Regions from separate parts of the Nocardia sp. NBC_01377 genome, predicted to be linked through region 1. Evidence: riboswitches for the same ligand, from Rfam matches in the RefSeq annotation. Region 1 holds a riboswitch; the other holds the start of a gene.
What was found. Region 1 has a riboswitch for S-adenosylmethionine ahead of OG225_RS03695 (amino acid ABC transporter permease). Riboswitches for the same ligand answer to the same signal wherever they lie in the genome.
Positions count from the first base shown of each region.

Region 1 (7,463 bases):
CGACGGCGGGGTGGTGTCGGCCGGGGACGCGGTCACCGCCGTCACCCGCGCGGGTGACGGCTGGCGGGTGCGGACCGAATCCGGGCGGAATCTGACGGCGAAGACCGTCATCGCGGGCACGCATGTGCTGACCACCCTCGATCTGTTGCGCGCGGGCGGTTTCGACGAACACGCGCTGGCGGGGTGGGAGCGACGCATCAGAGTCGGTCCCGGTATCGGGATGGTGGTGCGCTTGGCGACCTCGGATCTGCCCCGGTACCCGGACGCGACCGTCACCGAATCCGCGCGCGGACTGCAATTCCTGGTCTCCGACCGCAGGCAGGCGCGACTCGCGCACGGCGCCGCGCTCGCCGGTGATCTGCCGCCGCGCCCGGTGGTCCTGGCCATGAGTTTCAGCGCCGTCGATCCGAGCATCGCCCCGCCGGGACAGCATCAGCTCTCGCTGTGGGCCCAGTGGCATCCGTACCGACTCGCCGACGGCACCGACTGGTCGGCCCACGCCGAGGATGAGGCCGATCGGATCGTCGCCGAAGTCGATGCGTACGCCCCCGGCTTCGCCGAGACGATCCTGCGCCGTCATATCCAGACCCCGGTCGATCTGGAGCGGGAAATGGGTTTGCGCGGCGGCAATGTCATGCACGTCGAGATGTCGCTCGACCAGATGATGATGTGGCGGCCGATTCCGGAACTATCCGGTCAGCGCGTGCCGGGCGCGCCCGGCCTCTATCTCACCGGCGCGTCGACCCACCCCGGCGGAGGTGTGTCCGGGGCGAGCGGTCGCAGCGCGGCCCGGCTGGTCCTGCGCGATACCCGCCGCCGATTCGCGCTGTCCCCGAGGCGGTGAGCGAAACGGCGCGCACCGCGTCCACGGATCCGGTATCCGCGGACGTCGTGGGCGGGGCTACGGACAGCAAGCCCGAGGCCCGCGAGCCGACAAGTGGCGAACCGGAGACCCATAGAGTCGCCGGAACCACCACGGCGACTGCGTGCGCCCACACCACCGGGGCCGACGGCGAACCCCCGGTCCGCGAGACAAGTGGCGAACTGGAGACCTATGGGGTCGCCACGGCTGTCCCGCAGGCCGAGACCATCGGAGTCGACGGCATCGAGATCGGCCGCGCGGCTCGTACAGCCACCCCGGTGAACACCCGACCGCGTCGAGTGGAATCGGTACGCGGACAGGTCCTGGTGCTGACACGGCATCGGGTGCCCGCGTTGTTCGCGGCGCTGCTGGTGGTGGTGCAGATCGGGTATCCGCTGACCGAGGGGGCCGTGCGGGACCGGGTGACGGTGGCGGTGGTGCTGTTGGCGGCGGCGGGGGCGCTGTCCCACGCGGCGGTGACGCGCGGGAGGCGTTTCGCGGCGGGGACGCTGGTGATCGTTTCCGGTGTCGGGTTGCTCGCCGAGGCGGTGGGGACCACTACCGGGGTTCCCTTCGGGTGTTACGAGTACGCGGTCGGCCGCATCGGTCCCGAACTCTGGTCGGTGCCGCTGATCGTTCCGCTCGCGTGGGTCGGCGGGTTGTATCCGGTGTGGGTCGTGGCCGGGATGCTGAGTCGACGGGCGGTGTCGTGGATCGGGCTGACGGCGGTCGGAGCGGTGGGGTGGGATCTGTTCCTCGATCCGCAGATGGTCGCCGATGGTCAGTGGTCGTGGTGTTCTTCGGAATCCGGGTTGCCGGGGCTCGCGCATATCCCGGTGACGAATTACCTCGGGTGGTTCGCGGTGGGGCTGGTCATGGCGGCGCTGCTGTGGTGGTGGGATGGGGTCGCCGCGAGGACGGCGGTCCCCGCGCCGATGTGGAACGACACGACCGCCTTGCCGGTGGCCGTATTCCTGTGGACGTGGCTCGGATCGATACTCGCCCACGCCGTCTTTCTCGGCCTGCCCACGTCCGCCGGTTACGGCGCTGTCGGAATGGGGCTGCTGGGGGTTCCGCTCCTCGTCCGGCTGAGGCGAGCTCGCTACCTGTGTCCTGGACGGTGACGAGTCGACACACCACGTGGTGGGCCGAAGGCGGCACACCGGATCGTCTCGTGACGTCGAGGTGGTGGGTGTCGTCCCCGCAGTGCGGTCGGATCGGCCTCTGGTTCGCGGCGAGATGATGCGCCACGCCCGGGGGAAAGCCCGCGTCACGAGGTCGGCGAGTGGCCCGACACGGCCCGGGGCGAGGCTCGTCGCGTGCCCTTGCGCCCGTCGCGTGGCAATTGTCACGCCATGCCTGGCACGATGTGATCCGTGCACCCGAGCCCCATGCCAACGATGCCCGCTCCCCCGGCCCCCGCGCGACGACGGCGGACCGGGACGCGGTTAGCGGCTGCCGCCCTGCTCGCGGCCTTCGTGGTGCCGATGTTGGTCGGCTGCCTGCGCGTCCAGGTGTCGATGGGCGTGTCGTCCAACGACAAGGTGTCCGGGCGGATCGTGGCCGCGGTGGTGCCGACGAGCGCCGAGGACAAGGGACCGGAGCTGAAGGCGCCCGATTCCCTCGCGGCCAAGGTGCGCGTCGAGCCGTACAATCAGGACGGTTATGTCGGCAGCAAGGTGTTCTTCGAGGAGCTGACCTTCGGCGAGGTCTCGCAGCTGGGCGGACTCTCCGAGCAGACCCAGGGCATGTTCCAGCTGCAATTCCAGCGCACCGGCGATCTGGTCAGCCTGACCGGGCGGGTCGATCTGAAATCGGTTCCGCCGCACGGGTCCGACGTGCAGTTCACCGTCGCCTTCCCGGCCAGGGTCGCCAAGACCAACGGTAACCGCGAAGGCGATTCCACCGTGTCGTGGAAACTTCCGCCCGGCGATGTCTCCACGCTGCGCGCCGAGGTGAGTTACGCCGACCCCAACACCAGGTCCTTCGCGGGCTGGGCGGGCATCGTCGGCGGTATCACCCTCGCCGTCGCCGCCATCGTCGCCGCGATGGCCTTCATGGATCGCAACCCCAACGCGCCGCATCCCGAAGGCAGCTTCTCCTTGAGCCGCTGGGTGCGGCTGGTCATCGACGGCCGCTGATAGACCGGCGAAGCGTCCGATCCGTGCGCGATACCGAGGTACGGGCAATGACAGACGGCGCGACCACCGTGCTCGCCCGGGCGGGCGCGGCCGTCGCGGTACTCGGCTGCGCGACAGCGCTGTTCAATCGGCTGACGGTGCGGCGGCTGCCCGAATCCGCGGCGGTGATCGAGCCGATCACCGTCTGCGTGCCCGCGCGCGACGAGGCGCACCGGTTGCCGGAACTCATCGCAGATCTGCGCGCGCAGTCGGGTGCGCCGCGCCTACAGGTGCTCGTACTCGACGACGCGTCCACCGACGGCACCGCCGAGGCGGCGGAGAAGGCCATCGACGGCGACCCGCGTTTCCTGGTGATCCGCTCGCGGGACGAACCCGAGCCGGGGTGGACCGGCAAGGCCGCGGCCTGCGCCCGACTGGCCGAGGCGGCGGATACGGCCGTGCTCGTCTTCCTCGACGCCGATGTGCGGTTGGCGCCCGGCGCGATCGCGGCGGCGGTGGCCGAATTGCGCAGGGGACCCGCGGCATTGGTCTCGGTCTGGCCGCGCCAGGACGCCGGGTCGGTCGCCGAGGCGGTGGCGCAGCCGTTGCTGTGCTGGTCGTGGGCGTCGACCTTGCCCGTCGCGGTGGCGAATCGGAGCCTGTGGCCGTCGACGGCGGTCGCCTGCGGGCAGTTCCTGGTCTTCGACGCCGCCGCCTATCGCGCGGTCGGCGGGCACGCGACGGTGGCGGGGGCGGCGACCGAGGATCTCGATATCGCCCGCGCGGTGCGGCGCAGCGGCAGGCAGACCGTGCTCGTCGTCGCGGGTAGGCTGGCCCGGACCAGGATGTACCGGGGCGCGGTCGAACTCGACGCCGGGTACACCCGGTGGCTGTGGTCGGCCTACGGCGGCTCGCGTCCGGCGAGCGCGGCGGTCGGCGCGGTCGCCCTGCTCGGATACGTGGTCGCGCCGATCGCGGCTGTGGCGGGGCGTGGACGCGCCCGCCGCGCCGGAATCGTCGGTTACGTCGCCGCCGTCACCGGTCGACTCCTGGCCCGATCGATCGAATCCGGCGCGACGCCGAGCCGCGCCGATGTCGTTGCGGCACTGGCGCATCCCGTCTCGGTTCTCGCCTACACGACCCTGTCGATCAGATCGCATCGCGCGCACCGCCGGGACACGCTCACCTGGAAGGGCCGCTCCCTGCCCCGCCGGTGACCGTTCGGCCGGTTCGGCGCGACCTCGTCGACGCGGCGCCGCCGTACGGACCGACCCCTCCGCGCGGCGGCCGGGAGTATGTGGACGTGTACGCCGACGGGCCTCGAGAAGGATGTGCCCTCGGGTACCAGCCCCGAGGTGACCCTAGCGACCACCGATGGAGGACCCGGCGAATCGTCAGGCGACGGTGGTCATGCCGACGGTCGGCAGGAAGAAACAGGACTGCTTACCGTTCTGGACCGTGCCGAAGACCGCGGCCAGGACGGTGCCCTTACCGGTGTCGACGGGAACCGCACGGACACCGCCGACCGGGAGAGCGGAGAGGAAGAAGTCCTGGACGGCCTTCTCGGCCAGCGGACGGACCTCGGCGGGTACTTCCGGCGGGATCATGGCGACCAGGATGTTCCCGATCGGTCCCATCGCCGCCGACCCGGTGCGGCCGTTGCTGACATTGAGCCACACCACGCGCATCCCGGTGTCGGACGGTGTGTCGGACACGACGCCCAGGGGCACGAAGGTGAACATGGTCTGGCCCGCTTCGACGGCGGTCATGTCGAGGCCGGGGATGGCGACCGTGGTCTTGGGCCACGGTCCCGGCACCGCGCCCGCTACCGCGGGGACGAGTCCGAAGGTCGACGCGTTGTTGCAGAACGCCGCGGCCGTGGGGTAGAGGAACGGCTCCATGCCGAACTTCTTCAGCGCGTCGATATTGGCCTGGTAGGCGCCGAGTAGATCACCGGGTCCGGCAATCGGCGCGGGCGTGACGGTGTCGGCGGTCGGGGCGCCCACCGCGTTGCCCGGTAGACCCCACGCCAGTGCGACAGCACCGGTCGCGACAGCGGCAAACGTGGTGAGACGGCGCATTACGGTCACAACAGACCTCCTCATCGTCGGCACGATCGAGAAGGAGGGTACTCCCGCAAACCTGTTCAACAGCGTTTATCGGGTCGGGCAATCTTTCGGCGCGTCGCGAGGACGCGACGGACGCGGGGCGGCTCGGCGCAGGGCTGTCCGATCGACGGGGGTAATTGTCGTCGGCGAGGACGGTCGCCGGAAGGACTGTGCTCACCATGATTTGTACCCTTGCGAAGCACTTGCCCGTCTTCGCATGATGTTTCGGCTCGACACGTGTTCCCGCGGCATCCGTGCCACGGGGATCTCACCATCCAGAGCGACCGAGAGACCTGGCTCACCGACGTCGCAGCAACCCCCCGGCGACGTCGGGTGCGGGTGCTTCCGCCGGGAACGATGGAGGACCGAAGTGACTATCCACCGCAGTGGCCACCGTTGGGGCCGTCGCCATGTCGACCAGTGCCGTGTCACCTCCACCGGCTGTCGCGGCTGACCGCCGCCAGATCGTGCGCCCGACACTGGCCGGGTGCGGCGACCGCTGCCCGACCGGGGCGGTCGCGTCCGATGCTCGTAAGGACTCGCCATGAGTGCGCCGCCCGCCTCCGACGCCACCGCCCCACCGGGCGAATCCGGTGCAGCCACCCCCGATACGTCGACCGAACACCTCGTTGCCGCGCCCGCGTCCTCGGACGCGCCCCGCGTCGCGAAGGCGCGACACCCGTGGCGCTGGGTCGCCGGCGCGGCGGCACTCGTCGTCGTAGCGCAGTTCGCGCACGGGTTGGCCACCAATCCGGGCTGGGACTGGGGGACGTTCGCGCAGTACGTCACCGCGAAATCGGTGCTGTCGGCGCTGAAGCTGACCCTCGAGTTGACATTGTGGGGCACCGCGCTCGGATTCCTGCTCGGTACCGCGCTGGCCGTGGCCCGACTGTCGAACAATCCGGTGCTGCGGGTGATCTCGTGGGTCTACATCTGGGCGTTCCGCTCCATCCCGCTGATCGTGCAACTGCTGTTCTGGTTCAACATCGCCTACCTGTACCGCACGATGTCGATCGGAATTCCGTTCGGGCCCGCCTTCTTCAGTTTCGACGTCAACGGTGTCATCAGCGGGTTCACCGCGGCGGTGATCGGATTGGCGCTGCATCAGGCGGCGTACTCGGCCGAGATCATCCGGGCCGGATTCATCTCGGTGGACCCGGCTCAGTTGGAAGCCTCGGCGGCGCTGGGCATCCCGCGTTGGCGGCAGTTTCGCACGGTGGTGGTGCCGCAGGCCATGCGCTCGATCCTGCCGAACGCGAGCAACGAGGTGATCAGCCTGTTCAAGGGCACCTCGATCGTGTCGGTGATGGCGATCGCGGAACTCTTCTACCAGGTGCAGGTGATCTACGGCCGCAACGGCCGGGTCGTGCCGCTGCTGATGGTGGCCACCGTCTGGTACATCGTGCTGACCACGGCGCTCTCGATCGTCCAGTTCTACATCGAACGCCACTACGCCAAGGGCGCGCAGCGGACCACACCGCCGACCCCGATACAGCGGTTGCGCGCGAAATTCCGCGAGATCGCCGCCATCGATGTCGCCTCCCCGCGCGGAGCGACCCGATGAGCGCGGCCGGACGGGTCGAGACCGCGGTCGCCGTGGAGGTGCGCGGCGTGCGCAAGGCCTACGGAACCAGCGAAGTGCTGCGCGGCATCGATCTGACGGTGCGCGCGGGCGAGGTCGTCGCGGTGATCGGGCCGTCGGGTTCAGGCAAGTCGACGTTGCTGCGCGTGGTCAATCACCTCGAACCGCTGGACTCGGGCACCGTGCACATCGACGGTGAACTGATCGGATACCGCCTGCGCCGCAATGTGCTGTATCCGCTGCCGGATCGCGAGGTGCGTCGACAGCGTTCCCGCATCGGTTTCGTATTCCAGCAGTTCAACCTCTTCCCGCATCTGACGGCACTGGAGAACGTGACGCTGGCGCCGCTGTCCGCGCAGCGCCGCCCGCGCGCCGAGGTGGAACGCGAGGCGCGGGAACTGCTCGACCGGGTCGGTATCGGCGAGTTCGCCGACGCGTATCCGCGCCGACTCTCGGGCGGCCAGCAGCAGCGGGTGGCCATCGCGCGGGCGCTGGCGCTGCGGCCCCGGGTCATCCTCTTCGACGAACCGACCTCGGCCCTCGATCCGGAACTGGTCGGCGAGGTGCTCGACGTGATCCGCGATCTCGCCGACGGCGGCACCGCGCTGGTGATCGTCACCCACGAGATCGGCTTCGCCCGCGAGGTCGCCGACACCGTGTTGTTCCTCGACGCGGGCGTGATCGTCGAGCAGGGACCGCCCGCCTCGGTACTCGACAATCCCGAACATCCCCGCACCAGGGCTTTCCTGTCCAGGGTCCGCTGAGCCATGAAATCCCCGACGACGAACAGG
Region 1 covers NZ_CP109566.1:786,580-794,042, reverse strand. The annotation lists gene OG225_RS03720 (phytoene desaturase family protein) at 1-844, shown strand, start outside; gene OG225_RS03715 (carotenoid biosynthesis protein) at 1,186-1,986, shown strand; gene OG225_RS03710 (LppM family (lipo)protein) at 2,263-3,003, shown strand; gene OG225_RS03705 (glycosyltransferase) at 3,051-4,199, shown strand; gene OG225_RS03700 (hypothetical protein) at 4,377-5,063, opposite strand; SAM riboswitch class I at 5,359-5,454, shown strand; gene OG225_RS03695 (amino acid ABC transporter permease) at 5,635-6,654, shown strand; gene OG225_RS03690 (amino acid ABC transporter ATP-binding protein) at 6,651-7,436, shown strand.

Region 2 (7,463 bases), 960 kb from region 1:
TCTGGGCGAAACCGATCACCTCGGGGGTGTTGTCCAGCTTGCCGCGGTGCTCGAGCCCGCGCGTCCAGGCGAAGATCGACGCGATCGGGTTGGTCGAGGTCGGCTTGCCCTGCTGGTGCTGCCGGTAGTGCCTGGTGACGGTGCCGTGTGCGGCCTCCGCCTCGCAGGTACGGCCGTCCGGGGTGAGCAGCACGGAAGTCATCAGGCCGAGCGAACCGAAGCCCTGGGCCACGGTGTCGGACTGGACGTCGCCGTCGTAGTTCTTGCAGGCCCAGACGTAGCCGCCCTCCCATTTCATGGAGGAGGCGACCATGTCGTCGATGAGGCGGTGCTCGTAGGTGAGGCCCGCCGCGTCGAACTGGGTCTTGAACTCGGCGTCGAAGACTTCCTGGAAGGTGTCCTTGAACATGCCGTCGTAGGCCTTGAGGATGGTGTTCTTGGTGGACATGTACACCGGGTAGTTCTGGGCGAGTCCGTAGTTGAACGACGCGCGAGCGAAGTCTTCGATGGACTTGCGGAAGTTGTACATGCCCATCACGACGCCGCCCTCTTCGGGCATCTTCACGACCTCGTGGACGATCGGCTCGCTGCCGTCCTCGGGGGTGAAGGTGAGCGTGACGGTGCCGGCCTGGAAGACCTTGAAGTCGGTGGCGCGGTACTGATCGCCGAACGCGTGGCGGCCGATGATGATCGGCTTGGTCCAACCGGGGACCAGGCGCGGCACGTTCGAGATGATGATCGGCGCGCGGAAGATGGTTCCGCCCAGGATGTTGCGGATGGTGCCGTTGGGCGAGCGCCACATCTTCTTCAGGCCGAATTCCTCGACCCGGGCCTCGTCCGGGGTGATGGTGGCGCATTTGACGCCGACGCCGTGCTCTTTGATGGCGTTCGCGGCGTCGATGGTGACCTGGTCGTCTGTTTTGTCCCGGTACTCGATTCCCAGGTCGTAGTACTCGAGGTTCACGTCGAGATAGGGATGGACCAGCTTGTCCTTGATGAACTGCCAGATGATCCGGGTCATCTCGTCTCCGTCGAGTTCTACGACGGTGCCTTCAACCTTGATCTTGGACATGGATCTTCGTGTCCTCCTAGGATGGTGCCCTCATTGCACGGCCAGGTGAACACGCTTGTGAGCGGACCCCAGCTGTTCCAACAGACAACGTATATGTCCCGTCTTGTCGGCGGGACGTGTGGTGCAAAACAAGACAAGCGTACTGCTGGTGATGTGCTCACCGCGCGGGGAGGTACCACTGTGCGTAACCTCGCAGCGTACCCGGGTAACGGTGTTAGTTGTTACCCGCAGGTAGGTATCAGGTGATCGGGAGCATATCGGCGCAGGTCACGCATAATGCGCCTACCTGCCGAACCGACGTGGGTCCGCGCACCGCAACCGGCACGCGGACCCACGATCGGATTCGTTTCCTCAGACCGCCATCGGCACCTTGACGTCGTCCTCGGCTCCCTCGATCAGATTCTCCGGCTTGTCCCGGATCATCAGCGCGATCACCGGGATCGCGGCCAGGAAGAAGCCCGCGCCCACGTAGAACGCGACGTCGTAGCTGTGGATCGAAGCGCGCGCGGCGAGATCGGACACGGTGGGATTGTCGATCACGTAATCCTTGGCGACCTGCACGGAGATCGTGGTGAGCAGCGCGGTACCCACCGCGCCGCCGACCTGCTGCGCCGCGTTCAGCAGCGCACTGGCGACACCGGAGTCCTGCTCGTCCACCTGATGCAGGGCCACGGCTTGCATGCCGACGAACAGCGGGCCCATGCCGAGCGCGATCAGCGACTGCGCGGGCAGCACGCTGAACGCGTAGCCGTCGCCGAAGCCGAGCTGGGCCAGCCAGAGCAGACCGATCGTGCCGAGCACGGCGCCCGCCAACATCAGCGGACGCGGGCCGAGCTTGGGCAGCAGGGTGCTGGTGATACCCGCGGAGATGGCGATGCCGATCGGGAAGGGCAGGAAGGCCACACCCGCCTTCAGCGGCGTGTATCCCAGCGTGTTCTGGAAGTAGAAGCTGAGGAACAGGAACATCGCGAACATCGCGATCGGAACCAGCAGCGCCACGATCAGCGCGCCACCCCGGTTGATCTCACCCGGAATACGCAACGGCAGCAGCGGATTCGCCGAGCGCCGCTCGACCCCGACGAAGACCGCGAGCAGGACGACGCCGACGGCGAGCAGACCCAGCGTGCTGCCCGCGGTCCAGCCGTCCTCGGCGGCGCGACTGAAGCCATAGACGATCGCGACCAGACCGAACGTCACCGAGACGGCGCCCGGCACGTCGTAACCGCCGGTGCGCGGCGCGGGGACGTCCTTGAGGACGAAGGTGAGCGCGCCGATCAGCGCGATGATCGCGATCGGGGCGTTCACCAGCAGGGTCCAGCGCCACGAGGCGTATTCGGTGAGCGCGCCACCGGCGAGCAAGCCGATGGCGGCGCCCGCGGCGGAGATGCCCGCGAAGATCGAGAAGGCCGTCGCGCGCTCCTTCGCCTCGGTGAACGTCACCGAGACCAGCGACAGCGCGGCGGGTGCGAGCAGTGCGGCGAAGGCGCCCTGCAGGCCGCGGCCCACGAACAGCTGGGCCCCGTTCTGCGCGAGTCCGGCCAGCGCCGACGCGGCGGCGAAGCCGATCAGGCCCGCGATGAAGATGTTGCGGCGGCCCAGGTAGTCCGCCATGCGGCCGCCGAGCAGCAGCAAACCGCCGAAGATCAGCGTGTAGGCGGTCATCACCCACTGGGTGTTGCCCTGACTGATCTCGAGATCACGTTGTGCGAATGGCAGTGCGATGGTCACGATAGTGGCGTCGAGAACCACCATGAGCTGTGCCAGCGCGATGACGGCGAGAGCGAGCCAACGTGCGGAACTCCCCCGTTTCCCCGGTGCGTCGGCCGCCGATGCGGTGTCGGTCATCTCGGTCTCCTCGTTCGAAGTACAGGACTTTCGGATCAAGTCGGCTAATCCTGTCACCATCAGACATTTGGCGTCAAGAGAAAAATGTCGCAATCAGACATTTGCCTATGGCTGCCAAACAGTAACAGTCGTGGGATAGAATGCGGAAATGCTCGACTCACCAGCGCCGATCGACGTGGCCGCCGATGCCCGCGCCACCGGCTCGGCTCGGGGACGCTGCGGCCCCAGCCTGCGCGAGCGCAAGAAGATCCAGACCCGCGCGCGCATCATCGAAGTCGCCCTGAACCTGTGCGACAGCCAGGGCTTCGAGGCGACCACCGTGGAGCAGATCGCGCACGCCGCCGACGTGTCACCACGCACCGTGAACAGGTATTTCGAGACCAAAGAGGACATCATCCTCGGCCCGGTCTCCGATTTCGGCGAAGGCGTCGCCATCGCCCTGCGTCAGCAGCCGCGGGCCGACAGCGATCTGCGCGCGCTGTGCAACGCCTACCTGGCGATCATCGACAGCGCCGCCAACGGCGGGGACGTCACCTCGTTCCGGCAGTTCCAGCAAATGCAGCGCATCGCGCGCAACAGCCCCGCGGTCAACGCCCGCGCTCTGGAATTCGGCGAGACCAAGACCACCGCGATCACCCGATGCCTGGCCGAACGCACCGGCGACGCCCCCGGCGCCCTGCGCGTGCGCCTGGTGGTGGCCACCTGGCAGATGCTGTGCCATATCGCGATGGCCGATTCCGAGGAGCTGGTCGTCAACAGCGACCCGCAGACCGCCGCCCGCGCCGCTCGCGCCGCGGTACTCACCGCGTACAACGAGCTCCAGCGCATCTGCTCGCAGTCGCGCCCGCTCGAATCCGCGTGATATTTCCAACGGAATTCGGGCGTTTCGCACCGTCCGGTTACCATGTTTCTCAGGTCATGAGTGCCAGCGTCAAGCCCCGGCTCGCTGGTCGGCAACCCTCCAGCTGCGGTGGGGTGCTCCGGGTGATGACCGGGCTCCCGAAGGCCGGGAGCAAGCGCGCTGTTCAGGAGGATCCCGAAATGTGTTGTTGTCCGTCGCCCGCGTTGCGATAACCCGTTCGTCCGGCGAACAACCCCTCATTTGGAGAACGATATGAGCGATCCAACGACGTCCCCGATCGATCCGGCCGCCTGGTCCTTCGAGACCAAACAGATCCACGCGGGCCAGTCCCCCGATCAGGCCACCGGTGCACGGGCACTGCCGATCTACCAGACCACCTCGTACGCCTTCCGCGACACCGATCACGCCGCGGCGCTGTTCGGGCTGGCCGAACCGGGCAACATCTACACGCGCATCATGAATCCCACCCAGGACGTGGTGGAACAGCGCATCGCCGCGCTGGAGGGCGGAGTGGCCGCGCTGCTCGTCGCCTCGGGGCAGGCGGCCGAGACCTACGCGATCCTCAACCTGGCCTCGGCCGGTGATCACATCGTCTCCAGCCCGCAACTCTACGGCGGCACCTACAACCTGTTCCACTACTCGCTGCCCAAACTCGGCATCGAGGTCTCCTTCGTCGACGATCAGGACGATCCCGAACAGTGGCGCGCCGCCATCCGGCCCAATACCAAAGCCTTCTTCGGCGAGACCATCGCCAACCCGAGTAGCGCCATCTTCGACATCCGCGGGGTCGCCGATGTGGCGCACGCGGCAGGCATCCCGCTGATCGTCGACAACACCGTCGCCACCCCGTACCTGATCCAGCCGCTGGTCCACGGCGCCGACATCGTCGTACACTCGGCGACGAAATACCTCGGCGGACACGGCACGGCCATCGGCGGCGTCATCGTGGACGGCGGCACCTTCGACTGGACGGTGGCCGACGCCGACGGCGCGTCGCGCTACCCCGGTTTCACCACGCCGGACCCGAGCTACCACGGCGCGGTCTTCGCCGATCTCGGCGCTCCCGCCTACGCGCTCAAGGCGCGCGTGCAGTTGCTGCGCGATCTCGGCGCCGCGATCTCGCCGTTCAACGCCTTCCTGATCGCCCAGGGTCTGGAGACACTGAGCCTGCGGATCGAGCGGCACGTCTCCAACGCGAAGGCCGTCGCCGAATTCCTCGCGAACCACGAGGACGTCGAAGCCGTCTTCTACGCGGGTCTGCCCACCTCGCCGTGGTACCAGCGCGCCGCCGCACTCGCCCCCAAGGGCGCGGGCGCGATCATCGCCTTCGACCTGCGCGGCGGTATCGACGCGGGCAAGAAATTCGTGGACGCGCTGACCCTGCACAGCCACGTCGCCAATATCGGCGACGTGCGGTCGCTGGTGATCCACCCGGCCTCGACCACACATTCACAGCTGACACCCGAGGAGCAGTCGGCCGCGGGCGTGACGCCCGGCCTGGTGCGCCTCGCCGTCGGCATCGAGGGCATCGAGGACATCCTCGCCGACCTACGCGCCGGTTTCGCGGCGGCGACGTGACCGTGAGCACCGAGCCGAGCACCGCCCGTCCAGTGACCGGTACGACATTGCTGCCACCGCCGGACGGGCGGCTCGGCGTGATCACCATCGGGGATGTCCGGCTGGAGAACGGCGCCGTCGTCCCCGATGTGGGTCTCGCGGTGCAGCGCTGGGGCGAACTGTCTCCCGCGCTGGACAATGTCGTCCTGGTCGAACACGCGCTGACCGGTGATTCGCACGTGGTCGGCGCGCCCGACGGGCTGCATTCGCAGCCCGGCTGGTGGGACGGCATGGTCGGCCCCGGTGCGCCGATCGACACCGACGAATGGTGTGTGATCGCGACGAACGTGCTCGGCGGCTGCAAGGGCAGCACCGGGCCCGCGTCGCTCGCGCCCGACGGGAAACCGTGGGGCGCGCGGTTTCCGGAGATCTCCATCCGCGATCAGGTGAACGCGGAGATCGCGCTCGCCGATCTGCTCGGCATCGACCGGCTCGCCGCGGTGGTCGGCGGGTCGATGGGCGGTATGCGGGTGCTGGAATGGATGATCACCGCCCCCGCGCGGGTGGCGGCGGCCCTGGTGCTCGCGGTCGGCGCACGCGCCACCGCCGACCAGATCGGCACCCAGGCCACCCAGATCGCCGCCATCACCTCCGATCCGGACTGGCAGGGCGGCGATTACCACGGCACCGGCCGCGCCCCGACGGCCGGAATGGGTATCGCGCGCCGGATCGCGCACCTGACCTACCGGACCGAAGGCGAATTGGATCACCGCTTCGAGAATCACGCCCAGGGCGACGAGGATCCGTGGCGCGGCGGCCGTTACGCGGTGCAGAGCTACCTGGAACATCAGGCCGAAAAACTCTGTAGCCGTTTCGATCCCGCCACCTACGTGTTGCTGACCGAGGCGATGAACCGGCACGACGTCGGCCGTGGACGCGGCGGTGTCGCCGCCGCACTGGCATCGACCCCGGTGCCGTGCGTGGTGGGCGGCGTCGACTCCGATCGGCTCTATCCGCTGCGGACCCAACAGGAATTGGCCGAACTGCTTCCCGGCTGCGACGGTCTGGAGATCGTGCATTCCCGCGACGGGCACGACGGATTCCTGACCGAAGCGGCGGCGGTGTCGAAACTGCTGATCGAGACCATGCGGCTGGCGCGCGAAAACCGCTGAGGCGCGGACTTTCCCGATCGTGCGGTCGGTCGTCGAGGGGTGCGCTGCCGACTAGCGAACTAATCGACCGGGCCGACCAGTAATCGGACCACCGCGTCGACGAAGCCTTCTATGCGTTCTCGCGGATACTCGTCGGGATCGTTGACGGCCGCACCGCCGTCCAGGCCGCCGATCACCTGATGCGAATCCACGCCCCGATGACCGGCATCGAACCGATCAGCGGCAAGCGCTACAGCGCGAACAGCCCGGAAACCCAGCTGTGGATCCACATCACCGGCTGGCATTCGGTACTCAAGGCATACGAGGTCTTCGGCCCCGGACCTCTCACACCCGAGGAGGAGACCCGCTACTGGGCCGAACGCGCCGAAGAGGGAATTCACCACCTCCTGTGGACACCGCGGAGCAACGGTGCGGGCATGTCGTATTACGTCGGCAGCCGGTTGCTTTCGCTCGCCTCGATCGCACTGCTACCGAAATGGATGCGCACGCTCGGCCACTTCGACCGTCCCGGCATCGTCGACATCGCCGTCGCCCCACCCGCCAAATCCCTGGTGTGGGCCTTCACCCGCTTCGACAAGGCGGGCCTGCTCCGAGCTGCCCCGTTCATCGCGCCGATGGCGGGGCGGATTCTCGCCCAGCACATCGAAGGCGCGCCGCCCGCACGGTTGGAAACCACCACGCCCACTGCCGCGCGGGAGCGGTACGGGATGCACGGGGTATCGAAAGCGGTCTGAAATACGGTGCATTGCCGATCTTTTCGCGATGATCGGGCGGTCCGTACGGCTTCGGCCTGATCAATCTGGACCGATCGGTCAGCCGACACCGACCGTGCTGATGGTCGCGGCGAGCGTCACGATGGCGGAGCCGAGCAATCCGAGCGCCGCCACATCGAAGGGCCTGCTGCGCACCGCGAGCAACCCGACCTGCGCGGTCGGCAGGCACAGCCGAAACGCCG
Region 2 covers NZ_CP109566.1:8,692,322-8,699,784, reverse strand. The annotation lists gene OG225_RS39700 (NADP-dependent isocitrate dehydrogenase) at 1-1,072, opposite strand, end outside; gene OG225_RS39695 (MFS transporter) at 1,424-2,917, opposite strand; gene OG225_RS39690 (TetR/AcrR family transcriptional regulator) at 3,066-3,779, shown strand; SAM riboswitch class IV at 3,832-3,942, shown strand; gene OG225_RS39685 (bifunctional o-acetylhomoserine/o-acetylserine sulfhydrylase) at 4,032-5,357, shown strand; gene OG225_RS39680 (homoserine O-acetyltransferase) at 5,354-6,508, shown strand; gene OG225_RS39675 (hypothetical protein) at 6,568-6,699, opposite strand; gene OG225_RS39670 (oxygenase MpaB family protein) at 6,688-7,242, shown strand; gene OG225_RS39665 (DUF3017 domain-containing protein) at 7,321-7,463, opposite strand, start outside.
Region 2: another riboswitch for S-adenosylmethionine. It lies ahead of OG225_RS39685 (bifunctional o-acetylhomoserine/o-acetylserine sulfhydrylase); the one in region 1 lies ahead of OG225_RS03695 (amino acid ABC transporter permease).